DNA from 3 places in the Ureibacillus sp. FSL W8-0352 genome. Region 1 is predicted to be linked to each of the others. Evidence: riboswitches for the same ligand, from Rfam matches in the RefSeq annotation. Region 1 holds a riboswitch; each other region holds the start of a gene.

Region 1 (5,600 bases):
AGAGTTTTATCATCCCCAATGACTTCGACTTTCACCATGTCACATAACCCTGAAGCTTTTGCGAGTTTCGCAATTCTCACTGCTTCTTCCGCTGTTTTGGCTCCTGCCGTATTCGGTAAAAGCGTGTATTTGGAAAGATCCAACATTTCTAAAAAGTTCGGTTGGGATGGTGCATAAATATTCATTCTTCTGACCGCAAAAGTTAAAATCTCTGCTCCAGATGCTTCTACCGCTTCCTTTTGAATCTCAAAATTCGGAAATTTCCCTGTACCTAACAACAATCTTGATTGTAAAACTTTATCTGCAATTTTTAACATGTTTATCCCCCTCCAACAAAATGGACAATTTCAATTTTGTCGCCATCATTCACTAGCTGCTTGCTGTACTGTTCTTTCAATACAATTTCGCCATTCTGTTCAACCACGACTATGCGATCTTGTAATTTATAAAACTTCAACAAATCTTCAACACTTTGAATACTACTTTGCACTTCTGTTTTTCGGCCATTAATGTAAAGATGCAACTTCATCCCCCTTTTTGAACAATATTTTTTAAATGGATTGCGGCTTCCTTTGGTTGACTCGATGAGAAAATGGTAGACATCACCGCAATGCCATGCACTTTTTTCTCCAGCACTTGTTCAACGTTGTCTGGCGTAATTCCACCAATCGCTATCACGGGAATCTGCAATTGTTCAACGATTTTACCTAGGGCATTCGTTCCTCTACCTGCCAATCCTTTTTTGCTGTCCGTTTCAAATACATGACCGAAAAGACAATAATCTGCCCTCGCTTCTTCAGCAGTTTTTGCTTCCTCAACGGAATGCACGCTAACCCCAACTCTCATATATGGGTACGCCGTTTTTACTTTTGCTGCCGGAAGACTGTTTGCTGGAAGATGTACGTTCCGTATACCCGTAAGTAGGGCTATATCAAGCCTGTCGTTAATAACAAGCCTTTCTTTCTCCACCCCTGCATAAATAAGTTCTTCTACTAGCGCAACGATTTCTGCGGGCACTTTACTTTTCTCGCGTATATGAATGTAATCAACAACATCGGCAATGGATGTAATAATCTCTTTCAGCTCTTTAATTGATTTTTTTCCATCAGTTATGGCATGCAGTTCCAATACATTGACTTCCTTTCATGCATTGACTTTTTCATCAGTCGGCCACATTTGCCTGTTGTATGCCATGTCCCAAAACATGTATTCAAATCGTGTTGTATTTAAGAAGATTTCTTCTAGTCGTAAAAGTTCAGATTCCGGTTTTCCTTCTGCCAATTGATTAAGCAAATCGAGATTCCATTGCGCTGATTGGCCAAACTCTTCGGAACTGTACATTTTTACCCAGTCTCCATATAATCCGTGTTCTTTAGCACCCTCGATTTCAGCAAGTTCACATCCAATTTCCCAGTAGCTCCATGCACAAGCTAAATGAGCAGCTGCAAGTTCAGCGATAGAACCATTTTGTGCAACAGCTAACATATAGTGCGTATATGCAAGCGTTACCGGAGACGGTTTTGCCTCTTCCAGCTCTTTTTCCGTTATGCCAAAACGACTCGCATATTTTCTGTGCAACGCCATTTCTCCATTCATTGTGTAATAAAGCAGGTTGGCAAACACCGTCATCACTTCAAGATTTGGCGCTTTCACCGCACCTAAAGCAAACAATTTGGAATAATCGATTAAGTATAAATAGTCTTGAATCATATAAAAACGGAATTTGTCAGGGTCCAATGTGCCTTCACCCAACTCTTTTACAAACGGATGTTCATGGTTTTTCCTCCAAGTCGACCAATACTTTTCTAAAAGTCGGTCAGTAAATTTCATCATTTCTCCCTCCCATTCAATTCACCATTAAAAAAAGCCACTTCAAAAATGAAGTGGCTTAAAACCCGAAATGCAAAAAGATATAATAATAGACAATACGAGTCCCAACAACCACTTCCCTTCGCTAGCATTACCTAGTGCAGGTTCAAAGGGTTGAGGCAATGCCTCTCTCAGCTAAAATGAATTAGCACCCCTAGTGATTTATAATGCTTTATTAAATTACAATCATTGTTACATGAACTCATAAAATTTTCAATAAGTTAAAATGAATATAAATTTTGTTATTTTATTCCAACTATATATAACTTTCTACTTCCCAGTGTCTCATTGAAAAGCATAATCTTTTTTAGCAGACTGGATATTCTTCAAATACTTTTAGCTAAAAATGTTTGCGGCTTCTACCATAAAATAAAGTTGCTCTAGCGATTTTTCGCTAAAGCAACTCTTGTTATTTTTGTCCCTTCTTTGTTTGTTTTTCCCATTGCAAAAGATGTGGATATGGGTCAAATGCCCATTCTGTACGGCCATTAAATTTATACATTCCGTAATGTAAATGTGGAGGGAATTTTCCACTCGTTCCTTCTTTACCATATCCAGAACTTCCTACGGCGCCAAGAATTGTTCCCGGTTCTACAATATCTCCAACTTTCAAATCTTTATTGAAATATGCTAAATGTGCGTAATAATGATACGTATTTTGATTATCCCGAATGCCAACTCGCCAACCGCCAAATTGATTCCAGCCCATCACTTCTACAACACCATAAGAAGTTGACAGAACAGGCGTTCCATAGCCTGCAAAAATATCCGTTCCTTCATGTATACGTCTTCCGCCCCATCCCCTGCTAGCACCCCAAGTTCCTTTATAGCTGTAATTATAGCCTCGAACTGGGAGGGGAAAAATATGCTTGTCTAACTCAATAGAATTGAAATGTTTATAAAGTATTTGAATGGTTATAATTTGATTGATAATTTTTTCATCTTTGTAATACTCCCATAAGGCAGTTTTAAAATCCTCTTCTGACGGGCCAAATTCGCTTAAATACGTTGCCATTGTATAAAGAATATCTTGGTCATGATTTCGATCTGCCTTGCCATCTCCGTTTCCATCAAGACCTTTCCCCCCAAAATATCCAATTGAAAAAGGTGAAGTATCTTCCTCATTTGGATTCAATTCTCCAACCCAAAATTCAGGAGAAAACTGAATCGCGATGATACTCTCACGCTTCGGAATATCCTTCCGTACTTCTTGGATATTTCTTTCATATTGATCGACCGCCGCCAAACGATACCATGGGACAAATGGCGTTTCGTAGCTTTTGTACAAATTCATTCTTTCCTGATAAACATTTTCCTTCGTTTCTTTTGCATTTACGTAAGTCGGAAATATATAAAAGCATACAATCGCCAAACATAAGGGGAGAAATATTTTTCGAACCAAAACGAATCCTCCTTTCTTCATTAGAATATCCCGAATTTTTTAAACCATGAGTGATTTTCCTATGACAATAAAGTCCATTATTTTACATACCAATTTCCTTTATGTAGGAGAGTTTTATGCAAATAAAAAAGTGCTTAACAACACATGTTAAGCACGAAAGAATCAAGCATGTATCAACTTTGTAACTATTAATTTTCTAGCATTTGGAGTTGTAAGTATTATTTCTTCATCACTATTTGAAAATTTTACAACTGTACCATCTAAGTTTTCGTAAATTTTTTCTATTTTTAATCCCTTTTCTAAATACTTTTCAATAATTTCTTTTTCTTTAAGAAACTCCTTATATTCTTCAGACATCAAATCACCTCATTCTATGTTTTTCGATGGGATGACTTGCTCGGTTGCCTCCACCTCTAGCTCTCCAAAGATCACTTCTACATCCGTCTCTGTACCATCAATCATCCAGTCCCTACCAGCTGTAATTCCTAAATATTTGGAATCATCTGGATCTACTATTTCAGCTTGAGGATATTTTTTAAACCACCAATATTTTGCAAGAATATAATAAATAACCGCACCTGCTACCAATCCTACAATTGAAGAATAGGTCGGTAATAAATTGGCAATAATTCCCCCAATAATCCATGCAAGCATTCCTGCCCAGTTAATTCCGTTAGCATAACGATATTGACCATCTACTTCATATAAATCCTTAACATTCACTCTTCTTTTACGAAGGATATAGTAATCTGCAAACAACACACCGACAATCGATGTTAAAATACCACCAATGATGAGTAATGCCTGAGTAAGAATATCAAACAGATTCCATGGTTGAGCTAATATACCGATGATGCCGGCAATAATTACCCCAACCCAGAAAGGCACTTTTGGTCCACCAATATTTGAAAATATCGTTGCTGCTGGAATAACATTTGCTGACGTATTCGTTGACCATTGGGCGAGAATAATCATTAGTAGCAAGATGACTAAGATGAATCCACTTGCTGCTTCTTGTAACGCCACAATTGGATCGCCCGTTCCAACCGATGCATAACAAACTGCACCAATCATAATCATCAACGTATTAAAAATCGGCATCACAATGATTGAACCTACTAATTGCGTTTTATTACGCTTAAACCAATTTCGCTCATTTTTTGGCGCTTTAAAGAATCTGGATAATGAGGGCATATCTGCTGCGAGCGTTGCCCAGAATCCCATATTGGCCATTACAATAACCATGAAGGCAGTAAAAGCAGCAACACCTGTTGCAGGTGATTCAACCCACGTCCAAATATCTTTTCCTTGCACGCTTGCTTTATCGGCTAAGGAAATATACATCCAAATGGAAATGAGTATGATGATTGGTGCTGCAAAATCCGCAAAGCGTTCAATGGATTTAATTCCTAACGACACATTGATTAATTGGAATGTTGCAAATAGGATAAAGCAAATAAACCATTGATCAAATCCAAATAATATGTTTAAAATCCCGTTTATTGCCGAAGCACCAAAGTATGTGTTAATTCCAAACCAACATGAAGCGGTAATCCCACGAACTGCTGAAGGGATATGAGTACCAATTGTTCCAAAAGGAGCCCGCATATAAACGGGGAAAGAAAGCCCATGTTCAACGCCAATATCCCCAATAATCGTCATTAAAATTCCGATCGCAACAGAACCAATAATCGTTGCGAGAATGACCATTGGAAGCGGCAAATTAACAATCCCTGCCGCTCCAATGGCAAATGCCGCAAGTACAATGGCCATACCTACCCAAATAACAGCGAATCCGAACGGACTAATGTTCCTCTTTGCATGCGTTATCGGAAGCAAATCAGGAGACTTTAAGTAATTACTCTTTTTATGCAAAATTTCCTCTCCCTGTTTTCAGAATGAATTATTCACTAGATACATTGGCCATAGAGTATTTTGCAATTGCCGCTTGACGCTCGTTCCAAGTCATCTTCGGTAATCGGTCTTTCACTTCAACCATTTCAATTGCGCCATCCACCGGACAAACAATCGAACATAAATTACATCCTACACAATCTTCTTCTCGTACTTTTAAAATCGGATTACCATTCTCATCATTCAATCTTTCAATACATTGATGAGAAGTGTCTTCACAAGCGATGTAACACTTGTTACAGTTAATGCACACATCGTTGTTAATTTTTGCAACTACTTTATAGTTAAGATCCAAATCTCCCCAATTGGAATATTTCGGAACTGCTTTTCCGACAATATCCATCACAGAAGAAATTCCTTTTTCATCGAGATAGTTATTAAGACCATCAATCATATCTTCTACGATACTAAATCC
Region 2 (5,600 bases), 450 kb from region 1:
TCAAGCCAAGATACAGTTAAGTAAAGAATCATACCGAAAATTGTTAATAAAATTAATGTGGCAAACATAAGGGCGGTATCCATCATTGCTTGGGTTGCGATAATAAGCGCCCCTAGTCCTTCACTGCCGCCGATAAATTCTCCGACAACCGCACCCACAATTGCAAGGACAACCGAAACACGAAGTCCAGCTAAAATACCCAGCATACCAGAAGGAATTTTTAAGTGAATTAATGTTTGTAACCGTGTTGCACCAAGCATTTTAAATAGTTCCTGCTTTTGTGTATCGCTTGACTGAATCGCTGTTACTGTATTTTCAAGCAATGGGAAAAAGCATACAAGCGCAGTAATAACAACTTTGGACGTCATGCCGAAGCCAAACCAAAGAATAAATAACGGAGCCAATGCCAGCTTGGGAACTGCTTGACTCGCTATAATATAAGGAAAGAGAAGCTTACGTAAAAAGGCCACTTCTCCCATTAGAACTCCTACCGTAAATCCAGCTACACCACCAAAAAAGAGACCAAGAATTACCTCAGCGGCAGTCCGCTGAATATGCTGTGTAAAATAGCCGCTTAAAAGTCCATCAACAAGGGTGAGTACTATTACAGAAGGAGCTGGTAATACAAGTTCGGAATAGGACTTGGATGATACTTCCCAAATAACTAGTAAAAAAATGAATAATAAGAATGAATAAACGGATGTTTTTTTCATAAGCGTTCACCATTCATCACTTGACGTAACGTGAAACATAGTTCGTTAAAATAAGGCTCATATCTCATTTCCATTCTACGTGGGCGTTCAAGCATGATTGGGGTTTGATAGACAATTTCTCCATGTGCCATGACAGCAACTCTATCGGATAAATATACAGCTTCCGCAATATCATGGGTAATAAAGAGCACAGTAATATTATGCATATAGCACATTCTTAAAAGATCATCTTGCAGTTCTTCTCTTGTAATGGCATCTAATGCTGCAAAAGGCTCGTCCAAAAATAATAAAGAAGGTTTTTGCATTAAGGCCCGTGCAAGAGCGACCCGGCTTTGTTGTCCACCGGAAAGCTGTAAAGGGTAACAATCTCGATAAGAGGCTAACCCAACAAGCTCTAAGTATTCCATTGCCTGCTCCATATCCTCACTTCTGATTTTCCGTTTCAATTTAATAGGGAGAAGCACATTTTCAATAACTGTTTTCCATTCCAATAGAGTTGGAGTTTGAAAGACAAAACTACAATTAGGTAAAGGTTTGATTATTTCCTTTCCTTGCAGGCGAATGCTTCCATTCTCAGATGAAAGCAGGCCAGCAGCAAGCTTTAATAAGGTCGTTTTTCCGCAGCCACTTTTTCCAAGCAGACAATGAAACTCTCCTTTATTGATTTCCCAGCTAATCCCACGTAAAATTTGATTTTTTCCTTGTTCGTAACTGTACGTTACATCCTCCATTACCAAAAAACTCATATTAAAAACCTCCTAATCAACATAAGGAGCAAATTGTTCACTATCCACTATTGCCGATGATTCGATGTCTACCATTTGAATTAAATCCATTAGATTGAAGCGTCCATCATGATGCCAACCTGCTTCAGGGGAAGTCATTTTTCCTAGTGCTGTGATTCGTGTTACGCCAACGTTAGCCAACAACTCTGCCCAGTGGAAAAGTTCTTTAGGGGTTGCGGCCATACCAATCGTTTGAAGAAATGAGCGGTATGGCTTGATGTATGGCAGAATGTCTTCTAATTTTTCAAAAGAAATAACCCGAATAACTCGATTCAACGGGCTTGCCGTAAAAACTTTTTCCTCTTCTTCAAAAACAACCGTCCATTGATGTGTGGAAGTTCCAAGCACTTCTTTTCCTGTTGCTGTAAAAGTGCTCATTTCTTCCTTTTGCCGCCATGAAGCAAGGGCAACTGATTCTTCCATGGAAAGCTTACGCCTTGGATAACGCTTTTCGAAGTTTTCTAGCTCCCCCGCAATCAAGCGGGCAAATTCCACTGGCGATACTTTTCCGCCTTTTTGCACATAAAATAAGTGCGGTGAGTAACAACCTTGCTGATCGTAACGAATGACATCAAGTGCGGCTTGATGAGCAATTCGCCATGCTTTGTGCGCATCTAAGGCAGATTTTGAAATGATGCCAAAGCTTACTTTATGACCAAAAGGCAAAAAGTGAGTAGTAATGGGAACTTGTTTTTTTAAAGCTTGCAGCGTTTCGTTGTTACCGTATCCGATAACGAGATTCGACTTTTCAAATATCATCTTCTCTCGCTTTTCATCGCCGCCTTTCCACCACACAACTGCAAAGCAATTGGCAAGACTCGGCTCGGCCTCTGCTAAGGCTTTTGCAAACCAGCCGGCAAAAAGAGGTTCAGAACTTGAAACTTTTCCGATATTTCCTGCTTTTACTAGCAGACCAGATACGAAACTCCAAATAGGCAGTGCTGGAACATTCCCTGCCCATACATGGGTAATGAGTTCTGGTCCAATTGCTTTTGAAAAACCACCTTTTGCGCGCGGCTGAAAATGATCTAATAATAATGGATTTCCTAAATCTTCTACTAGGAAACGCTGGAGTTCGTGCTTGCGAAATGTTTTTAAAAAAGATGTAAGACCAAGGCGAATTACCTCCTCATCATAGCCGGTGACAATCGGAAGCAACTTTTCCGCCTGCTGTCGATAAGATGAACTGCGGTCCAAAAATTGTTCCGTTACATAACCGATGATGTCCACTACTGTTGATACCGACAGTGATTTTAAGATTTCCGCACTTTCTCTTTTCACCGTGTCAATGACCCTCTGCATTTGCTCTAATGTAAGGAGAGGCAGTTCCACTTCTAAATCCTGAAACTTCAGGATTTTCTTATCAAATTTCGTTTCTCCGATATTTGGAATATATCCAGCTGTTATTCTCATTTTGCTGTTCCTTTCGCCAATTGAATAAACTCTTCTACCGCTAGCGAGCATCCCCTTGCCTCGGCACCTTGAACTCTACCGAACAGATAAAATCCTTCATCAACCGCCATTCCTACATCTTCAGTAGCAACCGCCATTACGGAATTAAAGTTCGCTAAATCATAATGAACTAAAACACCACGTTCTCCTTCTGGAACCTCTTCACCTGTTAACGGATTGATGACTCTCGTACGAATCCAACTAGGTCCAGTTTTTATAGATGGAACGACCTCATTGCCATCATCATAAAATTGCGTGCTTAGCTCTGTTATGCCGTACATATTAATACAATTGCTTCTATCTACACCGAAATATCTTTCAAGCAACTGATAAAATTCATTTAAATCCAATTCCTTTGATTTATTTTTATAACCACCAGTATCAAGAATTTTGCTTCCCTTCGGCAGATTAAACGTTTTTCCTAAACGCTCCAATTCCTCAAACAAATGAACAAAACTGAAACTTGCTCCGAGCAAAGCAAATGGTTCTCCTGTTTTTTCGGCATGTTCCAACTCACTGATGATTTTTTGAATATGTACGCCGTTCTCTTTTAATAAATAGCAGCTGTCCTCTGTGCCAAACTCTTTCATGACAAGAGCTAAATAATGGGCTAAGGATGAGTGCGGCATTTTCTCTTCAGTTGGAAACAAAATTCCCATGCGGATGCGATTTGTTTCTTTCATAAACCGTTCTTTAAAGTTGATAATCATGGAAAGTTCTCTGATTTCGAGAGTGGAATGATAGTGTTTGCCTTGTTTTCCTTGGGTTGTTCCGCTTGTCATAAAGACTCTAACCGCTGCCTCTGGATCTGAACATGTCAATGGAACCTCTTTAAAGGCACTCATCGGCACATAAGGAATGTCTCGCCAATTTTTCACAAGCCGCGGTGTCTTTCCTTTTTGGCGGCAAAATGTTTGATAGGGGAGATTATGTTTGTATTGATAATTAAAAATATGTAAAGCCAAGCTATTAAACTCTTCTTCTGAAGCTTGATTCTTTTTGATAAATTGAGAAAGTTCCTCTATGATTTCTCGTTGCTGAGTCATCGGTTTTCACCCTTTCCGCAAAATAAAATGCACTCTGCCTAAGCAAAGTGCATAATTCGACTTACTACACTCCCTGCGCTGGCATTACCCAAATCAGGTTCAAACGGTCAACGACGGATTAGTCGTACTCTCAGCCTGCTTCCGCAAGCCCCCGGTTAATATATTCAGTTTCAATATAAAGTCTACTTATTCTTGTGAAAGATTGCAAATTTTTTTGAATTTTCATCCTAAGATTATGTAGATATTCAATTGGTTTTATTTTTTATTGTAAATGCAACAAAAGTTGAGTATAATGAACTAAAAATATTGCATTTACAACAAAATGAGAGGGGTTCATTATGAAAGAAGTTCTTCGTGAAATTGGGATGATAGCACGAGCACTAGATTCAATCAGTAATATCGAGTTTAAAGAATATGACTTAACAAAAGGTCAGTATTTGTACCTTGTACGAATATGTGAGAACCCAGGAATTATTCAAGAAAAGTTGGCTGAAATGATCAAAGTGGATCGGACAACTGCATCACGCGCAATAAAAAAACTAGAAATGAACGGATTTGTTGAAAAGCGAGAGGATCCACAAAATAAAAAAATTAAGAAACTCTATGCGACCGAGAAAGGCAATAATGTTTATCCGTTTTTAATAAGAGAACATGATCATTCTAACGCTGTAGCTTTACAAGGATTATCTGAAGTAGAAGTGGAAACATTATTCAATCTTTTGCAGCGGGTAAGAAAAAATGTTGAAAAAGATTGGGAATACGTTAAGAAGGGAAACAAACGAAATTATTGATATGAGGAGAGATGTTCACTATGACAATCAAAATAAAAACATGTACCCTTGAAGATTTGCACACATTACAAGAAGTGGGCATTGAAACGTTTTATTACACATTTAAAGATCAAAATTCACCTGAAAATATGAAAGTATATTTAGAAAAGGCATTTAATATAAAACAATTAGAGAAAGAGCTATCCAATATTCATTCACAATTTTTCTTTGTCTATTACCAAAATGAATTGGCGGGTTACTTAAAAGTCAATAGTGATGATGCTCAGACGGAAAAAATGGGCGATGAATTCCTTGAAATTGAAAGAATTTATATTCGAGAGAAATTTCAGAAGCATGGACTTGGAAAAGTCTTGCTAAATAAAGCGATTGAAGTTGCAAAGGAATGGAATAAAAAGAAAATTTGGCTTGGGGTTTGGGAAAAGAACGAAAATGCAATTGGTTTTTATAAGAAAATGGGATTTGTTCAAAAAGAATCTCATTCCTTTTATATGGGGGATGAAGAGCAGACTGACTTGATTATGATCAAAACATTGGAAGGTTGATTAGCATGTATATACCGAAATATTTTACAGTGACGGATATAGACGAAATCATTGATTTTATTCAGAAAAACTCCTTCGGCACAATTGTTTCGACATTTGAAAATAAACCAATTGCTACTCATTTACCGTTGGAGTTGCGAAAGCAAGGAGATGATTATTATATAACGGGACATTTAGCTATCAACAACCCTCAATGGAAAAGCTTTGAATCACAAAATGAAAACGTGCTTGTAATTTACCAAGGTCCACACGCATATATCTCATCATCTTG
Region 3 (5,600 bases), 1.6 Mb from region 1:
AGTTCATGCTTGTGAAAAAGGAACAATGCAATCACCTATACAAATTGAATACAAGAATGTTCTTCTTGAAGATGCCCCAAAAATCAACATACATTATGAAAAGGAACCTGTTGTACTAATAAAACAAAGAAATCAGTTTAAAGTATATTCGAAATCGAATACAAGTTTTATTTCGGTTGATAATGAACAATACAAATTTCATTCCTTCCATTTCCATTTACCAAGTGAACATCAAATCGAAAATCAAAACTATGATATGGAATTACATCTCGTACACGAAAATGAAAAAGGCGACCATGCTGTAATAGCGGTATTTATAAAATCTGGAGAAGAAAACGAAGCAATTAAAGAAATATGGAAGTTTATACAAGATGAAAATATGAATGAAAAAGAAATGGATTCATTCAATTTATTACAATTAATTCCTGAAGTAAGGGAAGGGTATTACTATTCCGGTTCTTTGACGACACCTCCTTGTACAGAAGGGGTTGACTGGATTGTATTAGAAGAGCCAATCGAATTTTCAATTGAACAAATTACTATGTTTAGAGATGTTTTCGGTCATACGAATCGACCTATACAACCAAAGAATGACAGGAAAATTTTTAAAATAACCATCAATTAAATATTCTAAATATAATCCCTCATATCATATGAATGATTGACATTGAAATGCACTTTATAAATATGTTGAATATTTTATGGTTCAATACAGCAATTTGTTTCTCATCTACTTTCTGAGCATTCATGGTTTTAATCAGCTGTAGTAATAAAGTGAGGGAGTGATTCTACAGGTTGATTATTTTGAATTTTTTAAATGGTTAAAGAATAAGGGGCGGTATCGCTCCTTTTTGTGTTAATTAAGCTCATAAATCGTTTTATGATTACTGTTTTAAAAATGCCTCACGTTATTGAATATTTTTGTTATTAAAGGAAAAAAATAACAAAAAAGTGGTAATTTCCTTCATCCAGTTGCATAGTGAGGTGAATTGAATGATTATTAATATGTTAACTGTAATATTTGTCTTGATTTGTTGTATTGTAAGTTTTCTCCTTATGGTTTTCACAAAAAAAACTTTGTTGTTTCGATATATTCCAATAGTTATCATCACAGTTAGCTTCATCTTTATAACGATTAAATACTTCTTCTATTCATATTACTTGATAGTCACAAAATTATTTGATGGTGTAATCCTTGTTCTTTTCCTTACATTATGGTTCTTCATTATGATTGAACATGTCATTCTCGATTTCATTGAAGATTATTCAAACATCCGCTCATCTTTTCGTATCATGTATAATCGAATTAAGCGATTGAAGTTTCGTTATGTTCGATTACATTTCATAAAAAAAATTAAAAACCAAAGCCTACATTAGTGCACATATCGAATTGTTGAAGTAAACAGGAACAGGGAGGTTATATTCATGAAAATAACCATTGAATGGACGTATCATCATAAAGGATTGGAAACAACTTTTCGATCAGATGAAATGCCGCCAGTTCAAGCCCTATTGATTGCAGAAGAATTAAAGAAAACCGGAAAAGTAAAACATATGACCTTTATTGATCAATATGACAGTACATGGTCTGTTAAAGAAATAAAAAAATATTTAAAGGAAATCGAAACTGAGCCATCCAATGTGACAGTGTATTTTGATGGTGGTTATGATTTAGAAAGTCAAAAAGCCGGTTTAGGATTTGCCATATATTTTGAACAAAACGGAAAATCTTATCGAACTAGAAAAAATTTAATGCAACTTGGCTTAAGATCTAATAATGAAGCGGAATATGCGGCATTATACGGAAGTATTCTAGAGTTAGAAGTGATAGGCGTTCATCATCAAACTGTTCGATTCATTGGTGATTCACAGGTTGTTATTAATCAAATGAGTGGAGAATGGCCTATTTATGAAAAAGAATTAACAAATTGGGCGAATAAAATTGATGAAAAATTAAATCAACTAGCAATTAAACCTGAATTTGAATTAGTTTCGCGAAAAGGGAATGAAGAAGCCGATCGATTAGCAACTCAAGCATTGAATAATACCATAATTGAAGGAAAAATAGAGTTAGATTAATCGAGAAAAACTTGTGACATTCAATCTAGAATTTAAGTGATTTAGCTGTTTTATCTAGCAATCTTTTTAAATTCTATTAAATTATTTGAAAAAATAAAATGAAAATGTGTTATAATTTTCATAACAACTAAAAAATTATTAAATTTTGCAGGGGTGGCCTAAGTGCCTGAGAAGGTGATATCACCTAACCCTTAGAACCTGATGCAGCTAGTACTGCCGTAGGGAGCAAAATACCTTATCGTATGAATTATGATTATGTGTATTGTTGCTCTCCAAACTTGGAGAGTTTTTTTATTTCATATGATAATTGCAGGGGTGGCCAAGTGCCTGAGAAGGTGATATCACCTAACCCTTAGAACCTGATGCAGTTAGCACTGCCGTAGGGAGCAATGAAAGATTGTGTTCTATTTTCAAAGCTCTTTTGCGCCGTGCAAAGGAGCTTTTTTCTTTACATAAATTTTTACAATTATAGGAGGATATATATGAGCTTAATCAAAATAAGAAAAAAAAATCCATTAATTCATTGTATTACAAATACCGTTGTAACGAATTTTACTGCAAATGGTTTGCTTGCAATTGGAGCTTCACCAGTTATGTCAGATGAGCCATTGGATGTAGAAGACATGGTCGCTATTGCAAACGGATTATTAATTAATATTGGTACATTAAATAAAAATTCAGTAGAAGCAATGATATTAGCTGGCAAAAAAGCAAATGAACTAAACATTCCTGTCGTGCTTGATCCTGTCGGGGCGGGGGCTACAACATATCGTAAAGAAATTACAAAAAATTTATTAAAAGAGATTAAATTTGATTTAATCCGATGTAATGCTGGAGAATTAGCAGCAATTGCGGGAATTAATTGGCAAGCAAAAGGAGTTGATAGTGGAGAAGGAGAAATGGATATTACCCTTGTTGCTAAGGAAACTGCTCAAAAGTATGGTGCAATTGTCGCTGTATCTGGAAAAGAAGATTTCGTGACTGACGGTATAGAACACTATCCAGTTAGTGGTGGCCATGAGTTAATGACTCAAGTTACAGGAACAGGTTGTTTATTAAGTGCTATTTGTGCTGCAGCATTAACGTTGGATGGAGGAAAACTTGAAAATATTCGAAATGTATTAGCTGACTATAAAAAAGTCGCTGAAAATGCTTCGAAAGAAAAATACCTTGGTTCCTTCCAAGTTGAAATATTAAATGGATTACATCAAATTTCAAGAGGTGAATAACTGTGAATATTGTCTTGACAATTGCTGGTTCAGATAGCGGCGGGGGAGCTGGCATTCAAGCGGATTTAAAAACATTTCAGGAGCTAAATGTTTTTGGTACATCTGTCATTACCGCATTGACTGCTCAAAATACATTAGGCGTAGAAGGTATTTATCCTGCAACGTCTGAATTTGTGGAACAACAATTGAATACAGTTTTACAAGATTTTGAAGTGAAAGCATTAAAAACAGGTATGTTATTTTCTGCAGATATTATTAAAACGATTGCAAAAAATTTAATAGATAAAAATATTCAAATAGTCGTTGATCCAGTGATGATTGCAAAAGGTGGGCAAGCGTTATTGCAAGAAGAGGCCGTACAAGCGATGAAAAATGAATTATTGCCAATAGCAACCGTATTAACGCCTAATATTCCAGAAGCTGAGAAAATCACAGGTATGAAAATTGAAACAGCAGATGACATTCAACAAGCAGCAGCAAAGATTTTGCAACTTGGTGTTAATTGTGTAGTAATGAAAGGCGGACATTTGGAAGGTCCATCTGCTGTTGATACGGTCTTTTTTCAAGACGGCTCTTTCTTTCAATTAAAATCAAAACGAATTGATACGAAACATACCCATGGAACAGGGTGTACTTTTTCTGCAGCTATTACAGCAAATTTAGGTAAGGGGCTTTCGTTAAAAGAGTCCGTTATCGAAGCGAAAAAATTTGTTCAAATGGCAATTGAAAATCCACTAAATATCGGACGTGGACATGGCCCAACAAATCACTTTGCTCACCGTTTTGGTGCTAAAGTAGAGGTGGAAATTGTTGAATAGAACGGATTTAGCTGTTTACTTCATAATGGGTAACGAGAATTGTAATAATGAGTCCCCGCTATCAGTGCTAGAAGATGCCTTAAAAGCAGGTATTACGATTTTTCAACTGAGGGAAAAAGGTAAAGAACCGTTAATGGGGAAAGAATTAGAACAATTTGCAAGAGCATGTCGATCCCTTTGTAAGCAATATGGAGTTCCTTTTATTGTGAATGATGATGTGGATCTTGCATTAAAAATCGACGCAGATGGCATTCACGTTGGTCAAGATGATACACCGATAGAAGAAATTCGCGAAAAGTTTCAACACAAAATAATTGGTGTTTCCGTTCATAATAAAGAAGAAATGGTGAAAGCTGTCGAAGGAGGGGCAGATTATGTAGGGATTGGTCCAATTTTCGAGACGAAATCGAAGCCTGATGCCAAAAAGCCAGCTGGGGTTGATTTTTTAAAGGACGCAAGGAAAATGTATCCGAATTTCCCAATTGTCGGAATTGGAGGGATTACTCCATTCAATGCACATATGGTATTAGAAGCAGGAGCTGACGGAGTAGCAGTCATTTCCGCTATATGCAATAGCAATAATCGCAGTCAGACAGTCCAGCAATTTAAGGGAAAGTAACATCATAACAATAAGTAATTCTATCGTAACTTTTCTCAAAATAGAATAACAAAATTTAAAAATAAACTGAAAAAAAGGAATTTACATAATAATATAATTCGTTTATAATAGTAAACGTATTTGAATATGGAGCAAAACATGGTGGAGTCTGTCAACAAGGCTACCACCATGTCTTTTTTTGCATCCATCTATTATTACAACAAGGGGGTAACTATTGTGGATGTATTTGAATTTATTTTACAAATTGTACTCGTGTTGCTCGTTGCGAAAATAGCTGGTCAAATCAGCATTCGCCTAGGACAACCATCCGTATTAGGCAAAATCATTGCGGGTATCGTTCTTGGGCCGGCTGTTCTTGGATGGATAGAACAAACGGAATTAATTCATGTGTTCAGTGAAATCGGAGTATTATTATTAATGTTCCTTGCTGGACTTGAAACAGACTTAGAAAGCTTAAATAAAAATGCCAAAGCAGCAACTCTAGTGGCAGTTTTAGGGGTCATTATGCCGATTTTAATGGGATGGGGAGCTGCACCAATATTTGGAATTCCAACTTCTGAAGGGGTCTTCTTAGGATTATTACTCGCAGCAACGAGCGTAAGTATTTCCGTTCAAACATTGCGGGAAATTGGATGGTTAAATAGTAGAGAAGGAGCTACATTACTTGGAGCAGCGGTTCTCGATGATGTAATTGTAGTAATTCTCATTGCTGTTGCAATTGGATTTTTTGTGGGCTCGGATACAAATATTGCATGGGTAATTGCTCAACAAATTATCTTCTTTATTGTCATTTACTTTGTTGGAAAATATCTTGTGCCGAAGTTTATGCATCTCTTTGAAGGATTTAAAATTACT

What was found. A riboswitch is a leader RNA that binds a small molecule or an ion and turns the genes downstream of it on or off. The one in region 1 is predicted to bind thiamine pyrophosphate.
Region 2: it holds a riboswitch for thiamine pyrophosphate, as region 1 does, so the genes downstream of both, NST98_RS14030 (LuxE/PaaK family acyltransferase) here and tenA (thiaminase II) in region 1, are expected to answer to the same signal.
Region 3: it holds a riboswitch for thiamine pyrophosphate, as region 1 does, so the genes downstream of both, thiM (hydroxyethylthiazole kinase) here and tenA (thiaminase II) in region 1, are expected to answer to the same signal.

Annotation. Positions count from the first base shown of each region.
Region 1 is NZ_JBBOQT010000001.1:2,329,128-2,334,727, forward strand. Features, by position in the region: gene NST98_RS11785 (thiazole synthase) at 1-317, opposite strand, end outside; gene thiS (sulfur carrier protein ThiS) at 320-529, opposite strand; gene tenI (thiazole tautomerase TenI) at 526-1,128, opposite strand; gene tenA (thiaminase II) at 1,144-1,830, opposite strand; TPP riboswitch at 1,930-2,035, opposite strand; gene NST98_RS11805 (M23 family metallopeptidase) at 2,279-3,271, opposite strand; gene NST98_RS11810 (hypothetical protein) at 3,434-3,628, opposite strand; gene NST98_RS11815 (NCS1 family transporter) at 3,638-5,146, opposite strand; gene preA (NAD-dependent dihydropyrimidine dehydrogenase subunit PreA) at 5,175-5,600, opposite strand, start outside.
Region 2 is NZ_JBBOQT010000001.1:2,779,933-2,785,532, forward strand. Features, by position in the region: gene NST98_RS14015 (ABC transporter permease) at 1-713, opposite strand, end outside; gene NST98_RS14020 (ABC transporter ATP-binding protein) at 710-1,459, opposite strand; gene NST98_RS14025 (acyl-CoA reductase) at 1,472-2,911, opposite strand; gene NST98_RS14030 (LuxE/PaaK family acyltransferase) at 2,908-3,996, opposite strand; TPP riboswitch at 4,050-4,161, opposite strand; gene NST98_RS14035 (MarR family winged helix-turn-helix transcriptional regulator) at 4,335-4,787, shown strand; gene NST98_RS14040 (GNAT family N-acetyltransferase) at 4,808-5,329, shown strand; gene NST98_RS14045 (FMN-binding negative transcriptional regulator) at 5,335-5,600, shown strand, end outside.
Region 3 is NZ_JBBOQT010000001.1:694,916-700,515, forward strand. Features, by position in the region: gene NST98_RS03550 (carbonic anhydrase) at 1-625, shown strand, start outside; gene NST98_RS03555 (reverse transcriptase-like protein) at 1,426-2,079, shown strand; TPP riboswitch at 2,219-2,321, shown strand; TPP riboswitch at 2,381-2,482, shown strand; gene thiM (hydroxyethylthiazole kinase) at 2,562-3,308, shown strand; gene thiD (bifunctional hydroxymethylpyrimidine kinase/phosphomethylpyrimidine kinase) at 3,311-4,126, shown strand; gene thiE (thiamine phosphate synthase) at 4,119-4,745, shown strand; gene NST98_RS03575 (cation:proton antiporter) at 4,962-5,600, shown strand, end outside.